Regions from separate parts of the Brucella anthropi ATCC 49188 genome, predicted to be linked through region 2. Evidence: predicted binding sites of a transcription regulator. Region 2 holds the regulator's gene; each other region holds the start of a gene.

Region 1 (4,414 bases), on a different replicon from region 2:
AAGCTGGCACCGACTTCTGCCACAGAAGGATCGCCGCATTTCAACAGCACCTCCCACTTGCCCGTCGTGGCGGCAAAATCCTGACCATCTTCCTCGATCTCGATGATATGGCCGAAGGCGTTCTTGGCGCGCGGATTGGCGGCATCCACCTGATCGTCCTTGCGCTTGGTATTGTTGGTGAGCATGACATAAACACGGCCATTGACCGGGTTCGGCTGCACGTCCTCGGGGCGATCCATCTTGGTCGCGCCGAGAAGATCACCGGCACGCCGGGTTTCGATCAGCACATCGGCCTGACTTTTGAAGCCGTTCTGCTCGGTCAGCGGACCCTGACCGAATACCAGCGGCATCCACTCAACCTTGCCATCTTCATGGAATTTGGCCACGTGAAGCGTGCCTTCATCCAGCAGATCCATATTGGCAGCGCGATCATCCGGGTTGAACTTGCCCGCCGTCACGAACTTGTAGACATAGTCGAAGCGTTCGTCGTCGCCCAGATAGAAGACCACGCGCCCGTCCTTGTTGACGATGGATTCGGCGCCCTCATGCTTGAAACGGCCAAGCGCGGTCCGCTTCTTCGGCACGGAGTTCGGATCGGACACATCGACCTCGACGATCCAGCCGAAACGGTTCGGTTCGTTCGGTTCCTTGGAAACATCGAAACGGTCGTAGAAACGTCCCCATTCGTATGAACCTTCGGGAATGCCCATGCGCTTGTAATTGGCCGTCTCCGCGTGACCTTCCGGCAGTTCGCCGATGAAATAGCCATGGATGTTTTCCTCGGCCATGATGTAGGTGCCCCAGGGTGTGACGCCGCCTGCACAATTGTTGACCGTGCCGAAAACCTTGGTGCCGGAAGGATCGGCATTGGTCTTGACGCGATCATGACCGGCGGCGGGACCGCTCAGCGCCATCTCGGTATTGGAGGTGATGCGGCGGTTGTTTGCACCGTCGAGCACCGGTTGCCACTTGCCGTCCTGCTTGCGGATTTCGACAATCGTGCCGCCATGGGCGGCCATTTCGATATCCACCTGTTCCTTCGAGAGCGGAGCCTGCTCCACCTTGCCGTCGACTATCTTGACGAGGCCGGGGAACATCAGGTGCGGATTGGTATATTCGTGATTGACCACGAGGAAGCCATGTTCCGGCGATCCCTCAATAGCGATATAGCCGACATAATCATTGTTGTAGCCGAACTGGCGCGCCTGCGCCTCGGCAGACTGTTTGGTCGGATCGAACTCCGGCGCATCGGCGAAAAGCCTGTCACCCCAGCGCAAAAGCACATCGGCATCATAGCCTTCCGCGACATGGTGATGGGCATCCACACCGGCCTCGACCTCCTTGAAGGAAAAGGCCGAACCGGATGCAGCGCGCGCATCACCGGCGCTCATCAGGGCGAGCGGGCTGACCGTTGCCGCAATGGCCGAGACAGCAAGCGATCCACGCAGAAATCCACGGCGGGAAAAGCGCCGGCTGATGATTTCGCCCATGGTTGGATTATCGGACGGATTGCGCGGATCGGCATCTGCTTCTTCCAACTGGCTGGTCTTGAACAGACTTTGCTGGGAAAGATTCTCTGACATTGCTGGCTCCCTATCGAATTGTGGAGTTGCAAATTAGAAGCACTAGATGACAGCCGGACGACATCGAGCTGTCCAAATTGGATTCCCACATGCATCGCGGGCCTGCATGGTTGCGTCTCTGTTGTCCGCTCAGGTTTTGTATGAGTGAAGACGCGCTCGCTGATGCGATAATTATTCAAACTGATAGACCAGCAGCCCAACTCTGCCTACTCTGTCAGTATAATTTCATTCCAGATTTGAGATATATTCGCTCTTCAACAAGTATATAGGTGAAGAATGGCTATCGAAATCTCGTTGAAACCCGGATTCTTGGTCATGAATGGCGATGATCACGAGTATGTTTTGGTGACACTAACCAATAACGGACAAGGTTTTTCCGGAGAGGTAAATATATATTCCGATAATTCGATAGAGCTTTTAACTGCGCAGTTCGGTATTGACGAAAGCATTATAGTTACAAAGCCGGATGGCACATATGAAGCTGGCTTCTCAACAGATTATGTTGGGCGATCAAAACCGCCACATAGCGGCCCTCTGCCCACGATGAATGGTACAATTTACTTTCAATACGCTGACGATCATGGCGTCAATACCGCCTGCAATGTCTCTATCGGAGCACTGGACGAATAATATTATGGGCTAATTGCCAAATATCCTCTTAAACCCGGATGCGTCGTCACATCCATCTCATCGTTTGAAACGGAATAGCTGACCCGGCCAGAAAATGTTCTAACCAGCTGTAGAATAATTTTGCCGGTAAATGCGCTTTCAGATAAAACCATCCCGGTTTATCGATTGAGGGGTTGATTATGACCGACGCGACGGCTGCACGACGCAATATTGTTATCCTGACAATTGCACAGGCACTGGGCGCTTCCAGCCCGCCTATCGTGATTTCGCTTGGCGGTCTGGTGGGCCAGAAACTGTCTTCCGATCCAGCACTCGTCACGCTGCCCGTCAGCCTGTTCAATCTCGGCCTTGCGCTTGGCACACTGCCTGCCGCTTTCTTCATGCGCCAGTTCGGACGCCGCAATGCCTATATGCTGGGCGCGCTTGTCGGCGCTGCGGCAGGTGTGATCGCAGCCGCAGGTATTTTTGCCGCCTCCTTCCTCATCTTCTGTCTCGGAACGCTGACTGCCGGTTTCTACGCCTCTTATGTCCAGAGCTATCGCTTTGCCGCGACCGATGCGGCAACGGGCGACATGAAGGCGCGCGCCATATCATGGGTCATGGTGGGTGGGCTCGTTGCGGCAATCGTCGGGCCACAGCTCGTCATCTGGACACGCGATACCATTCCGGATGCGATGTTTGCTGGCAGTTTCCTCAGCCAGGCTGTTCTTGGGCTTCTCGCCCTCCCCGTCCTTTTCATGCTGCGCGCACCGAAGGTCCGGAAAGATCCGAACGCTATCCATGATACAGGCCGCCCGCTGGGCGAAATTCTCCGTTCACCGCGCTTCATCCTTTCCGTGGCTGCTGGCGTCTGTTCCTATGCGCTGATGACTTTCGTGATGACGGCAGCGCCCATCGCCATGGTCGGCCATGGCCATTCCGTCGATCATGCGGCCCTTGGCATCCAGTGGCATGTGCTTGCCATGTTCGCGCCAAGCTTCTTCACCGGAAAGCTCATCACCCGTTTCGGCAAGGAAAAGATCACCGCGCTCGGTCTGGTTTTGATCGCGTTCTCCGCCATTATTGCATTGGGCGGCTTTGATGTCGGTCATTTCTGGGGTGCGCTGATCTTCCTCGGTATCGGCTGGAATTTCGGCTTTATTGGCGCGACTGCCATGGTGACCGACTGCCACACGCCGGCTGAACGCGGCAAGGCGCAGGGCGCCAATGATTTCATCATGTTTGGTACAGTGGCCTGCGCTTCGTTCTTTGCAGGGTCGCTGCTGCATTCGTCAGGCTGGGAAACCATCAACTGGCTGGTCTTCCCGATCGTCGCTCTTGTTCTGGTTCCGCTTATCCTGCGCCTGAAGCCGAAAGGGGCAGCAGCCGAAGCCTGACCGATTAAAAACCCTGCTCTTTCATCCAGAGCCTGCCGCCTTCGGACACCGCGTCATAAACCGCACCACCGGGGGCGGCGCCGATATCCGTATGCAAGCCCGCATATGATGCTGCCTCTCCCGCCTGCCCGTGTGGAGCGGAAACGGCGATGCAATCCGTTCCAGTCCCTGTTGCAGCTCTACCGCCGACAATTAGGCCGAGTTCGATAATGGCAGTGGTGCGGGCCTCGGCAGCAATCGACATTGCCTCTATATGGGCTGCGACCGACAATGGTTTGTCGATGTGGACCAGAAGATTGATCGTTCCAACGGGCATCTTCATCTGTGTGAGTTCCCCCACCCTTCCCGCATTCGACAGGCCGACAGTGGCAAGACAGGCGGCATGCGTTTCGCCGGAGCGTCGCGTCGCAACATGGTGCTTCTGTACGCTACGCGATGTCATCATCTGCACCGCTCCGCCGTAACCGGCTTCGGCCAGTTTCTCCTGCAGCATAAGCACCGGGTCCACTTCCAACGTCAGATCGTCATTGCGTACTTCCAGCCAGGCGACGGAGCACGCCGAAACGAACCCCGGACGTGTCAGAGACCAGCTCAGGATGTTTTGCCTGTCTGGGAATTCAGCCGCGAGGATCGGGCCGGAACAATGGATTGAAAAAGGCAGCATGACCAACCTATCGCAGATCGGTGCGAAGTTCGCGACCAGCGCCTGCCAGCCATCCACAGGAGCGCAATGTCGCGATACCAACGGCGCGGCGATAAAGCACGCCTTCGTGACTTGGCCCTGGTTTCGCAAGACGGTATTGATCTCGGGATATTGTTTCGCGC
Region 2 (4,414 bases):
CCCGATCTATCGCTGAAACTTTCGCCGAAAAGCGACGACAATCAGCCAGAAAAATCAAAACGCCGGTAAGGTAGAACCAGACCGGCGTTGCAGATTATCTGATTGTAAAATCGCCTCTTATAGCGGTGCTTCTGGACGGTCCTGGGACAGAAGAAGCGCGCCAATGGCGTCAGCCTGCTTCTGGCTTGCCGGAGCATAGCCAAGCGATGTCGGCTGCGGGGCTGTCGTATCGAATTGCGGCTGGTAGGAAGCCACCTGCATATGCTGTTCCTGCTGAGGTGCAGCCACACCGCGATGGCGTGCCAGTCGTTCGCCACGGGCCTGCGGACCAGCACCAGTGCTCTGTTCCACACTTTGAGCCTTTGCCGCTTCCGCGAGTGCCACCTGAACGGTCGGTTCCGTTCCCGGAACTGGACCGGTCTGCGGCAGGGTCACGTCATAAGACGGATCCTGCGGAACGGAAGGCGATTGCGGCGAATAGGCCATAGCCAGATTGTATGGCTCCTGCGGAACCGGATTTTGCAGCGAACCGTCGCGATTGCGCTTCTCGTAGAAGGAATTTCCACCGGCTACGAGCACGTAATGCATATTGTTGTAAGGGAACTTCAGACCCGCCGTGTGGAAGAACATGGCGTTCTTGAGCTTCGGATGACGCTCACCCTTCAGAACCGCGTCGGCAGCGGCCTGAACATCAGGCAGCGCCTTGGAATTCATCTGGCGGGTAAGCACACCGGGCGCAAACTGGTTCTTCTGACCGACGACACCGCAAATCGTATCCGGATAACGTCCCGACGCGAGACGGTTCATGACGACCGTACCAACAGCCAGAAGACCGTCGGAACTCGAACGATTGGATTCGAAGAACATCGCACGTTCAAGGCAATTCTTGTCCCGTGCGGTGTAGGTGTAGGTCTTCACGCCATTGACGGATTTGACGTGGCTTGCCGCCGTCTTTTCCGAATTGGCTTTTCCCGAGGTTCCGGTTGTCGTGCAACCGGTCACCACGAAAGGCGCAATCACCAGCCCGATAAGAGCGGGCAATTTCCACTTCGCGGCGCGCGTCAATGGCTCAGTCTCATGTTAGGACCCTTAACTGATCCAGTCATCCATTCAGGCGAACACATCTGGAACGATGTGCGCGAACGTCTGACTGCGGTGCAAGTCAAAGAGGACGAAGATCAAAATCACACGTCCTACAGTCGCTCAATCGAATTCAAGGTTTTGGAATTTTTAGGCCAAAAAAAGGCGGCGGGTCAAATCCCAACAATGCTGGAGACCGCTGAAAAGTCCTAAAACAATTCCGAATCGAGATTGCGAATGTGCCTACAAGCCCTTTAAATATATTAATAATTCCTTAACGAGAATTAGCGATTCAGGTAAGATATTGATTTAACGAGATTCAAAGTCTCGCAATACACGCCATATCGCTGCCTTAATTCGCTTTTGCTTGTACTTTTTTTGCATACACATTCGTGGTGTTTCAAATCTTCTGCAGAATTTCTGCTTCCAGGCCGGTTCCATTGCTCTTTGTCAACTTTGACAACAGATTTGTAACATCGCGTGAGATCATACTTTTGAGACCCGTTTCGGGTTGTTGCAATGCGAATCGGGCGAGCACGATCCGCACCTTGCAAAGCTGGGTCTTAAACAAAAAACGACCCGCCACGGATACCGTGGTGGGTCGGACAAGTTCAGTTCCTGACGCCGAGATGACCGCAGCGGTCACCCGAAAGAATAACCCGCACCCCGAACGGTGCGGATCGGATCGAGCGCACGACCGACATTGATCGCCTTGCGCAGCCGTCCGACATGGACGTCCACCGTGCGGTCGTCGACATAGATGTCCGGTCCCCAAACGCCATCCAGAAGCTGGCTACGTGAGAAGACACGACCGGGCGACATCATGAAATATTCGAGCAGGCGGAATTCCGTTGGTCCGAGACGAACTTCCTTTTCCTTGCGATAGACACGATGCTGTTGGCGGTCGAGAACCAGGTCGCCCACTTTCAGCACGTGCGAAAGAATGCTCGGATTCGACCGGCGCAACATCGCCTTGACGCGCGCCAGCAGTTCCGGCGTCGAAAATGGCTTCACGACATAGTCGTCCGCACCGACGCTCAGGCCGCGAACACGTTCGCTTTCCTCGCCACGTGCCGTCAGCATGATGATGGGCAGGCGTTCGGTTTCCGGCCATTGGCGCAAGCGACGGCAAAGCTCAATGCCCGATACGCCCGGCAACATCCAGTCCAGAATGAGCAGATCCGGTACGTTCTCGCGCAAGGCGATCTCGGCTTCGTCGCCGCGCAGCATTGTATCGACCTGGTAGCCCTCTGCCTCAAGATTATAGCGAAGAAGAACGCTCAGCGCCTCTTCGTCTTCTACCACAGCGATTTTGGGTGCCTGTGACATCCAGTATTTCCCTATCCAAATTCGGCGGGCGGTGGATACAATCCCCCCAATCGACCGCGTGCCGCCGCGCTATTCACTCATTCTCAACCGCCAGACCGTGGTCCGGTCGGCTGCAGTTCAGGGTTTACGCGCCTCATCCACGACAATACCGTGGCTCAGGTCTTCCTTGGGTCGTTCGGCCGGCATTTGCAGGCCGGTCACGATGTAGTAGACGGTCTCCGCAATATTGGTCGCGTGATCGCCGATACGCTCGATATTCTTTGCGCAGAACAGAAGATGCGTGCAGGCGGAAATATTGCGCGGGTCTTCCATCATGTAGGTCAGCAGCTCGCGGAACAGTGACGTGTACATGGCATCAATCTCGTCGTCGCGGTCGCGAACGACATTGATCTGCTGCACCGAGCGCGACGCATAGGCGTCGAGAACATCCTTGAGCTGGGTCAGCGCCAGCTCGGCGAGTGTTTCGAGCCCGCGATAAAGCTTTACCGGCTGGCGTGATTCCGAAACGGCGGCAACGCGCTTGGCAATGTTCTTGCCCAGATCGCCCACGCGTTCCAGATCGGCAGAAATGCGGATCGAGCCAATGATCTCGCGCAGGTCCACAGCCATGGGCTGACGCTTGGCGATAATCATCACAGCCTTGTCGTCAATCTCGCGCTCGCTGGCATCGAGAATGAGATCGTCGGAGATGACGCGCTGTGCGAGCGCATTGTCCGCATTGACGATAGCGGCGACCGACTGCTCGACCATACGTTCCGCATGTCCGCCCATTTCGGCGATCTTATGGGAGAGAAACTTCAATTCCTCGTCGTAGGAGCGAACGGTATGCTGAGACGGCATAGTAGACCTCGTAATATAAATTGCGGGGAAGCCGCACTGTCTATCTGTTGAAGCGCAGTTCCGGATCAGCCGAAGCGTCCGGTAATGTAGTCCTGCGTGCGCTTTTCGGTCGGCGCGGTGAACATGGTTTCCGTGTCACCCACTTCGACCAGATTGCCGAGGTGGAACATGGCGGTGCGCTGCGAAACACGCGCGGCCTGCTGCATGGAGTGCGTGACGATCACGATCGTATAGTTCTGGCGCAGTTCGTCGATCAGCTCTTCCACCTTCGCGGTCGCAATCGGGTCGAGCGCCGAGCACGGTTCGTCCATGAGAATGACTTCCGGGCTCACCGCAATCGCGCGTGCGATGCAAAGACGTTGCTGCTGGCCGCCCGAAAGACCGGTGCCCGCATCGTGCAGACGATCCTTCACTTCCTCGAACAAGCTCGCCTTCTGCAAGCTCGTCACGACGATTTCTTCAAGATCGGCCTTGGTGCGGGCGAGACCGTGAATGCGTGGGCCGTAGGCGACATTTTCATAAATCGACTTCGGAAACGGATTCGGCTTCTGGAACACCATGCCGACGCGGGCGCGCAGTTCGACGACATCGATCTTCGGATCGTAGATGTCTTCATTGTCGAGCGTGATCTTGCCACCGACCTTACAGCCTTCGATCGTATCGTTCATGCGGTTAAGCGAACGCAGGAAGGTAGACTTGCCGCAACCCGAAGGGCCGATCAGCGCCGTGACCATCTTTTCCTGGATTTCCAGATCGACGTCAAACAGCGCCTGCTTCTCGCCATAAAATACGCAAACCTTGTCGCCGCGCATCTTTATGGAATTGGCGTTGGCGTTCATCTTTTCTCCTACGGCTTTCTCGAGAGATCGTTCAGTCATCAGGTTCATAGCTTTCGACTCCCGTTTACCAGCGGCGCTCGAAGCGGCGGCGCAGAATGATTGCTGCAATATTCATCACGGCAAGGAACAGAAGCAGGACGATGATAGCGCCTGACGTGCGTTCCACAAAGGCGCGTTCTGCTTCATTCGCCCACATGTAGATTTGTACAGGCAATGCCGTCGCTGGATCCATTGGCGTGGACGGCACGTCGGCGACGAAAGCCACCATGCCGATGAGAAGAAGCGGTGCGGTTTCACCAAGCGCATGGGCAAGGCCGATGATCGTT
Region 3 (4,414 bases), 1.0 Mb from region 2:
TCGCGGGCTTCCTTGGTCAGATTGTCCATCCACTGGCCGTAATCGATCTCGCATTCCGGCTTGGGAAGATTGACGGTGTTTTCAGTTGGCGTCGCAGCAGGCGCCGGAGACGCGGCGGCCTGTGCACCCGACATGGTTGTCGATGCAAGCAAGGCGGCTGCGATAACTGAAGCAAAAAACTTCATTGGTAACTCACACTAATAGATTGGGAGCAAAAGGCTCCCTTTCGGGGATTGTTTTAGCTATTGCCCGAACAAGCCCCGGAAATGAAGCAAAACTTGGTGTGAACTGCCAAACTGCGCCGTGTTAGCGGACCTTGTTGCTTTCCAGCCACTTTTTCCACGAGTTGGCATCGCCTGCGAAGACATTGATATCGGCGTCGCCCTTAATGCCGGGAATGGAGCCGGTGCCGGTATATTGCCAGAACGTCCACGGATGCGGGCCGTACTTCTCGTCCGGATGACCGGCAACGGAGCGCAGCCAGAACGGATAGTCTGCCATCTGCCGCAAGTCGTTGTCATCGAAGAAATCGACCGTCGTGTAAACAATCGGGCGTTTGCCGTAATGCTTTTCCAGCGCCTGCAGGAAGATGCGCATTTCCTTGCGCACAACGGCTGCGTTGGGGCGCAGCTTGCAGGTTGGCGATTGCGGGTTCCACTCCATATCGAGAACGGGTGGAAGCGCGCTCGGATCACGCGGCACGTTCTGGATATACCAGCGGGCCTGTTCGATGGCCGGACGGCAGAAATAGTAGAAATGATAGGCGCTGCGTCGGATACCCGCCTGGCGCGCGCCGTTCCAGTGTTCCTGAAAACGATCATCGACACGGTCACCGCCTTCAGTTGCCTTGATGAAGGCGAAGGAAATGCCGCTGGCGCGCACGGCGCTCCAGTCAATGTTGGTCTGATATTTGGAAACGTCTGTGCCGTGGATCGGATAGTGCCAGGGCGTTTTACCGGTCCAGTCGTGCGGGTCGCGATCACCGAAGCGCGGTGCCTTTACCGAGCCGGACGGCGGTGCGATCCGGGCCACCGAGCCGCCCGATTTCTTTACGTCGGAAAAGTCGTAATCCACCGTCGTGCAGGCGGAGAGAAGTAAAGCGCCGAGGGCGAGAATGCTGCAGCTGGCCAGACGGTTCATATAGTGGTTCCGTGTCGCGAATCAGTCTTCTAACGGTTACGCGATCCGGAGCCGGACGTCACCAGTCTGGCGGGCAAGTTTGGTGCTAATCTGTGGCAGAGGGTGGCATTGTCGAACGAACAACTGTTATCCAGGCAAAGCCGCGATAAAGAATGCGCTTCTCAACGACAGCACTGCGTTCCTGCGCAAGCTGGTCGCAAACCGCGAACAAGTCGCTGCGCGGTGTGACATGGAACCATTCCAGCCATTGGAAGAGTGCCTTTCCGAACCAGCGCGGCAGCCGGGCCTGATCGCCAAAATCGACGATATGCAATTCTCCGCCCGCATTGAGGTGCCGGATGCTTTCACGAATGACCGACTGCCATTGCGGTATCATCGATACGGCATAGGAAATGAAAATCCGGTCGAAGCCGGCTTGCCCGAACAGTCGTTCTGGATCGAACTGGGCCGCATCCGCACGATCAAGCCGGACGCGATCTTCGATGCCAGCGCGCTCCGCCGCCCGGCGTGCCGTATCCAGCATTTCTGCTGAAATATCGATGCCGAAGAGTTTTGCATCGGGGTAGTTTTCTGCAGCTTTTATCAGATTGCGGCCGGTGCCGCAGCCGATCTCCAGAACTGTGCCGTCCTTGGGTACGGACAGTCCTGCGATCATGGGGTCGCGACCCAGAAGATAGTATTTGCGGGTCGCGTCATAGAAGTGCCGCTGACGACGGTAGACCCGATCCATGAGGTTGGCATGGTCTATACCCTGAACGCTCCATGGGCTGCGCGACATGTCAGGCATCCTTCAGCGCATAAAGATGGAACCCGCCATAGATCGACGAGCGATCGCGGTCGTGCAGGGTGCGGGATTCGTCCGCTTGATAGTCCCAGCGATCCAGAATCTGCGGTGCCACCCGTCCTGGAAGCAGACTCGGTTCGGCTGCGGTACGAAAGATGACACGGGCATTTGGTGCTGCCGTACGGGTGATTTCACTCCAGAGGGCATTGAGCTGCTCGTCATTCATCCAGTCCTGCGCATCCAGCAGGATATAACGGTCGACGGATGCCGCAGGCTTGGCAGCGAGAAAATCGGTATAGCTTGCGTTCTGTACGGTCATGCGATCAGCGCGTGCGCGTACTGTTTCAAAATTGGAGCGTGACAGATAGGGCGGGAGAGGCCCGGTCTCCTCATTGCCGCTATAGCCGCGCCCGAATGCCTGCCAGGCGAAATAATTGTCGGTAAGGGGGAAACCGCAAGCGAGTTTCTCAAGACGGCTGCGCAGGACAAGCGCCATGTCGCCGTTTCCTGCAGTGGCAAGGGCATCATATTGCTGTGGCGGTATGCCCAGTCCGAAAAGGGATGATTTGCGGGCCGTGGCCCAGCGCACCATGCGTTTTTCAAAGAGCGGGGCAAGCGCCGTGTCGAAGAAGCTACGCTGCTCTTCCATTGTGCGCGCCTTCAAGATGTCGCGCGGATCGATCCCGTAGAGGCGCGCCACGCGATGGCCCATGCCGATGAAGACGCCAAGCAAGCCGTGGCGATAGAGGTCGCGCCAGAAAATGGAAATACGCTGGCGGCCATTCCATTTGCGTTTTTCCCAATAGTCGCGGCTTTCGCTGTCCAGATGCGGGCGGATGAAGCGCTTGTAGGCGGCAAGATTGGTCTTGTCGTCGGCTTTCCCGTAAAATCGGTAGAATGCATCGTAGTCGGGCAGGTTTTTGACAGCCGCAATCTTCAGCCGGTTGAACGCGACGTGTGCCTGATTGAGATCGACCGCCTCCACACGTGCCGGATCGGCGGTCAGGTAGGACATGGCATTGCATCCGCCGGACGCGATGGTGACGATGCGGTGGTCCGGCTCTATAGCCAGAGCTGCCATATCAACTTCCGGGTCTTCCCATATCTGCGGATAGACCAGCCCTTTGAACAGCCAGGCAAACAGCCTTTCAGAAAAGCCTGCCCGCGAGAGGGCGCTGTTCTGGGTCACGGCCTGCTTTAGAATTGTGTCGGCTGATGCTTGCTGTGTCATCAAAAATTCCCCTAGTGCACGAATCCCGACTTTGATTTTGCCAAGTTAAACATCGTCCAATGACAGGGGCGTGACGAATTAATTGCGGGTTTTTAAACCAGATGAATGCGCCTATACGCCTGTAATACTGTCGCTTTATTACGGTCGGTAAGACTATTTGAGAGAACTTTTTCGCGCCGTTGCCGTTTTCTTGTGTGACGGTCCGAGTCGACGGGATTTCTGTGTCGATGAGTGACCGTAAAGGTGATTGGCCGGATCAACCGGTCACGCACGGAGAAAACAGAGAGAGGCGTTTGGCAATATTGCCATTTAATGCCTGAAACCAGGCCAACGAGCCTGATCTAGGAAGGAGAGCCAACGTGAAGAAGTTTCTGATTGCTTCTGTCGCCGCCGTATCGCTTCTCGGCCTTGCAGCGTGCAATGACAAGAAGGACGACACGAGCAACGCACCGGCACCATCCGCGCCGGCAGCGCCCTCGAACAATGACACGACGACGACGCCAGCCCCGGCAACTCCGGCACCGGCTACCCCGGCGCCAGGTACAGGGACAGCGCCTTCCAACTAAGGTTGGGAAGTCGTGATGCACTAGCATGCGGGTGGCGATCCGGTTTCCGGGTCGCCATTCGTGCCAATAGGCTTCGGTCAAAGGCTTTAGACCAATGGCTTTAAGCCAATGGTTTTAGGATTGAGATGAACGTTAAAGCAACCATGTCGGGAAAAGACGGGCATTCTGCGTTTTCCGTGTTTCAACGCAGGCTCGGTTCGGTTATGGCTTTTGTCATGAACCGTAACTTCCTGTTTTTCATCTCTGCGATTGTTCTTGTTGTGCTTGCCGCTTGCGGCAAAGGAGACGACGAGATTGCTGCCACTACGAATGGCAGCGAGCAGGGCGCCGCTGCTGTATCGCAGCCTGCCAAACCGGCAGAAAGTGGAAGCACGGAGAAAGGCCCCGATCTGGTCAAGTCGCTCCGCGACAGTTCCGGTGTGGTGAGCCCGGAAGAGAAGGCAGCAGCCATTGAACGCGCACGGACCAATGCCGTTGCCGCGGCAAAATCTGTCGGTCAAACGGATCAGCAGGCACAGACGGCTGGACAAGCAGCAGCCACGGCCGCACAGCGTTCCTTCGACGAACGCGAACCCCAGCAATAAGCGTTCGTTGCGGAACTCGGCAACAATCTAAGCCAATGTCCTGATATTCTTTCTAAATGTTTGTTTTTTAGACTTTCGCTCGCCTGGGCGGTTTTCAGTTCATTCGGAA
Region 4 (4,414 bases), 1.4 Mb from region 2:
CGGGTGGCCGAAAAAGTGAAACTGTGTTCCTTGTCTGAGCTGGCCCTTGATCGCTGCTTCTGCTCCTATTTGCCGGGTTTGCGTAATAATAGCCGCCGCCGCTGTGGCCGCTCGTCCATGTCGCGGGCCAATCAATGTTGATAATCCGGCGAGAACCGCAGCGGAAAGCGGTGTACCTGTAGACGCCGCAACGCGTGTAGCGAATGCCGATGCATTGAGTTCGTGGTCGGCCAGAAGCACAAGAATGCGCCGGATCACATCACTTGCCTGCGGCTTTTGCCAAGCCTGAGCAATGCGTTCATGCATCGGCATATTCGATGCGGAAACGCCAAGAACGGTATTGTGAAACAGTTGCAGCAGACCAAAAGCCTCTTGCTGCAGGATTGATGTTGAACGCCCCGAACTGGGTAGATCATTCGCAGCGCGAACACCAAGGACAGTAAACAGCCGTTCCAGAGGCGCAGTCTCGGTCTGACGAATGTTCAAGGTCGATTCGTTGTCACTTCTGATGATACCGTCGAAATCCATCTGCCACAGCAGTGCAGCCACTTCCTCCAGCGTTGCTGTTTCGGACAGCTCAGCAGCGTCGCAGCCACGATAGAGCAAGCGGCCATCCAGGATGGTCGAAATGCCCGAGCGCATGATCGGCAGGCCCCAACGAATGGTGTCGGCGGCAACCACGCTATCTCTCTTGCGACCGGGACGCTTGCCAGCCAGACGATGGACATCCTCCGACCGATAGAGGCTGCGTCTCGGATCATCCGGCAATGGCTTGGAACGGATGCGGCCACGGCTCACATTTGCATAGAGAGTCTGCGGCTTTGTCTGGAGAACAGCAAGGGCTTCCTCCGCAGTTAGCCAGTCCATTATTGCCCCCTACATTGATCTATTTCGTCAAGATTGACGTCAACTATACTTGGATTCAATGTCGAAAGGCAAACAAGGAGAATAATTATGAATAGCGGACTTGAAGATGTGATTGCTGCTGAAACCGTGTTGTCTGACGTCGATGGGCTTGCAGGCAGGCTGGTTATTCGCGGTCGGTCGCTGGACGATCTGGTCCCGCATAGCAGCGTCGAAGATGGAATAGAACTTCTGTGGGGCGGCTTTTTCAATGATCTTCCCAAAGGGGAGGAACTTCAGAAAGCGCTCGGTGAAGCGCGCGTACAGGTATTTCATCATACGGATGCGCTTGACGATACATTGATGGAAATGTCTCCCATCGAAGCGCTTCGCGCATTGATGGCACGCATCCCTGACGACGATGATCTGACCGCAGCCTTGCATCTGATGGCGGCACCGGCAGTCTTTACGACGGCCATTCTGAGGGGCCAGAAGGGGCGCCGTCCCATACATCCTGATCCGACGCTTCCCCATAGCGCTGACATCCTTCGTATGATGAATGCGGGAATGCCGGATGAAGCAGAGGTCGCTGGGCTGAACACTTATCTTATAACGGTTTCAGACCACGGATTGAACGCATCGACTTTTGCTGCGCGTGTCGTGGCATCTACACGAGCCGGATTGACCTCATCGCTGCTTGCCGCAATCAGCGCATTGAAAGGACCGCTGCATGGCGGTGCACCCGGCCCGGTCCTCGATATGCTGGATGCAATCGGTAGGCCCGACAACGCGGAGCGTTGGCTTGAATCCGCTGTTGCGGATGGAGACAGACTGATGGGGTTCGGTCACAGGGTCTATCGTGTACGCGATCCTCGCGCCGATGCCTTGAAAGGTGCATTGAAGCACATCGAAGCCCTAGAACAAGGGCGTGGAAAACACCGCGTTGAATTGGCCGAGGCCGTTGAGAAAGCCGCTATCGCAGTTCTAAGGCGCCACAAGCCGGACCGCTCCCTCGAAACCAATGTCGAGTTTTATACTGCTTTGTTGTTGGAACAGCTGGGGTTCCCGCGTGAGGCTTTCACTTGCGTTTTCGCTATGGGGCGAACCATGGGCTGGATAGCGCATTGTCGTGAACAGGTGGCGGCAAACAAGCTCATTCGTCCGCAGTCGCGATATGTCGGCCCAACTGTGGGACTTGTCGCCTAAAGTGGACAGAACAGGAGGCGCGGACGCCACCTTCCGCGCCTCAAAGCCGACCGTCATATGTCTGTGACATGAATCGGGTTTTCTGCGCTCAGATCAGGTTGCCATTGAAGGGGACAACCATATGAGCACCGACGCTCCGCAGCCCAGAAAACTCCGAACCCTCTTTATCTCGGATGTGCATCTCGGTTCCAAGGCCGCACAGGCGGAACTGCTTCTGGATTTTCTTCGCTATCATGAAGCCGAGACGATCTATCTTGTCGGCGATATTGTCGATGGGTGGCGCCTGCGGCGCAATTGGCATTGGCCGCAAGAGCACAATGATGTGGTCCAGAAGCTGCTCCGCAAGAGTCGCAAGGGTGCCAACATCATCTACATTGCTGGTAATCACGATGAGTTCCTGCGCAATTTTCAGGGAACGCATTTTGGCGGCATCGAAGTGATGAACCGCGCGATCCATGAGACGGCAGACGGACGCAAGTTTCTGGTAATCCATGGTGATCAGTTCGATGTGGTTGTACGCAATGCCCGCTTTATCGCCTATCTGGGCGACTGGGCATATGACACAGCAATCTGGATAAATACGGTTATGAGCCGGGTTCGCTCGCTTTTCGGTCTGCGCTACTGGTCATTTTCAGCCTGGGCGAAGTTTCGCGTCAAAAAGGCGGTCAATTTCATTGGTCAGTTCGAGAGCGTGGTTTCGGAAGAAGCGCAGCGTATCGGGGTTGATGGTGTGATCTGCGGCCATATTCATCACGCCACGATCGAGAGCATGAATGGCGTGGAATACATCAATACGGGCGATTGGGTGGAAAGCTGCACGGCCGTGATTGAACATTTCGATGGCCGTATGGAGCTCATCGAATGGACGGAACGCCGTGATCGCCGCCCGACGACAGGTATTGTCAATTCCGACAGTGAAGAGCATGGCGAGGATAGGGTGATCCAGCTCCCACTTCCCGTCCGCGAACTGGCGACCTTCCGCCGATGAAGGAAATCGTCATCGTTACCGACGCCTGGCATCCTCAAGTCAACGGCGTCGTGCGCACGCTGACCAAATGTCGTGATCTGATGATTGAGCGCGGATACGACGTCACCGTCATATCTCCGCTGGATTATCGGTCGGTCCCCTGTCCGACCTATCCGGAAATCCGGCTAGCCTTGACGACGCCGGGTGCGCTTAGACGACGTCTGAAGGCCATGCGACCGGACTATGTGCACATTGCAACCGAGGGTCCGCTCGGGTTTATGGCACGGCGCGCCTGCTTGAAAATGGGCTGGTCCTTCACGACAAGCTTTCACACGCGGTTTCCCGAATATCTCGCGGAACGCTTTCCTGTCCCGCCACAATGGACCTATGCTTTCCTGCGACGTTTCCATAATGCAGCCCAGCATACGCTGGTACCGACCCAATCTATTGCGGATGATCTCAAGGGGCGAGGTTTTACGCGGCTCGACCTCTGGACGCGCGGTGTCGATCGCAAACTGTTTTATCCTCGACCGGAAGTGGTCAAGGACTTGCCACGTCCGGTGTTCATTTGTGTGGGACGCGTCGCCACGGAAAAGAACCTGCCAGCGTTTCTGGAGCTTGATCTTCCCGGCACAAAGTTGATCGTCGGGGATGGTCCTTCCCTCAACGATCTGCGTGCGCGTTTCCCGGAGGTTGTGTTTGTCGGGAAGCAGGAAGGTGAAACGCTGGCAAACACCTATGCCGCAGCCGACGTGTTTGTCTTCCCAAGCCGGACAGATACGTTTGGTCTCGTCTTGCTTGAAGCAATTGCCTCCGGCTTGCCGGTGGCAGCCTATCCCGTTCCCGGATCAAGGGATGTTGTGGGGGCAACCGGGGCAGGCGTTCTCTCCGAAGATCTTGGGAAGGCGTGTCTGTCAGCTCTGCAGATGGAGCCGTTTGAGCCCGCGCAGGTACTCAGGCAGTTCACCTGGGACGCTTGTGCGGACATTTTCGAAGATGCTCTCGCTCCGATAAGCGGAACCGCGAGCGAGAGTTATCAACGTGCAAGTCAGCCCCAGACGGCAGCTTCCGGCGGGTAAACCAGAGCCCCATCATAGCGCAAGCCTGGGTCACGATCATGGGCGAGGAGTAGCGGGCCATCAAGGTCAACCACATTGGCTTTCTGGGCGAGCAGAACAGCTGGCGCCATGCCGAGCGATGTGCCGACCATACAGCCGACCATGATCTGAAGACCGTAGTTGATTGCCTTGTCCCGCATGATGAGACCTTCAGTCAGTCCACCTGCTTTGTCGAGCTTGATGTTCACCGCGTCGTAGCGCTTGGCCAGCTCCTCAAGTCCGACCGACGTATGAACGCTTTCATCGGCACAGATAATGACAGGCCGTTCAATTTCACTGA

The links. Region 2 encodes PhoB, which activates phosphate uptake and scavenging genes when phosphate is short. Its sites were predicted from a motif close to TGTCATNNANCTGTCAT; they were not measured.
Positions count from the first base shown of each region.
Region 1: OANT_RS22945 (PhoX family protein) is a predicted target of PhoB. The motif match lies at 1,630-1,646, and genes of this name have one in related genera.
Region 3: OANT_RS08985 (BtaA family protein) is a predicted target of PhoB. The motif match lies at 3,215-3,231, and genes of this name have one in related genera.
Region 4: OANT_RS10910 (UDP-2,3-diacylglucosamine diphosphatase) is a predicted target of PhoB. The motif match lies at 2,101-2,117, and genes of this name have one in related genera.

Region 1 covers NC_009668.1:1,886,072-1,890,485, forward strand. The annotation lists gene OANT_RS22945 (PhoX family protein) at 1-1,583, opposite strand, end outside; gene OANT_RS22950 (hypothetical protein) at 1,860-2,213, shown strand; gene OANT_RS22955 (MFS transporter) at 2,393-3,589, shown strand; gene OANT_RS22960 (adenosylcobinamide amidohydrolase) at 3,594-4,253, opposite strand; gene OANT_RS26555 (hypothetical protein) at 4,261-4,414, opposite strand, start outside.
Region 2 covers NC_009667.1:794,170-798,583, forward strand. The annotation lists gene OANT_RS03940 (hypothetical protein) at 1-16, shown strand, start outside; gene OANT_RS03945 (cell wall hydrolase) at 118-1,065, opposite strand; gene phoB (phosphate regulon transcriptional regulator PhoB) at 1,723-2,409, opposite strand; gene phoU (phosphate signaling complex protein PhoU) at 2,527-3,249, opposite strand; gene pstB (phosphate ABC transporter ATP-binding protein PstB) at 3,315-4,088, opposite strand; gene pstA (phosphate ABC transporter permease PstA) at 4,153-4,414, opposite strand, start outside.
Region 3 covers NC_009667.1:1,811,833-1,816,246, forward strand. The annotation lists gene OANT_RS08970 (lytic murein transglycosylase) at 1-185, opposite strand, end outside; gene OANT_RS08975 (glycoside hydrolase family 25 protein) at 307-1,140, opposite strand; gene OANT_RS08980 (class I SAM-dependent methyltransferase) at 1,226-1,918, opposite strand; gene OANT_RS08985 (BtaA family protein) at 1,920-3,155, opposite strand; gene OANT_RS08990 (hypothetical protein) at 3,515-3,721, shown strand; gene OANT_RS08995 (hypothetical protein) at 3,847-4,305, shown strand.
Region 4 covers NC_009667.1:2,201,083-2,205,496, forward strand. The annotation lists gene OANT_RS10900 (citrate synthase) at 1-867, opposite strand, end outside; gene OANT_RS10905 (citrate synthase/methylcitrate synthase) at 955-2,049, shown strand; gene OANT_RS10910 (UDP-2,3-diacylglucosamine diphosphatase) at 2,171-3,037, shown strand; gene OANT_RS10915 (glycosyltransferase family 4 protein) at 3,034-4,095, shown strand; gene dgcA (N-acetyl-D-Glu racemase DgcA) at 4,065-4,414, opposite strand, start outside.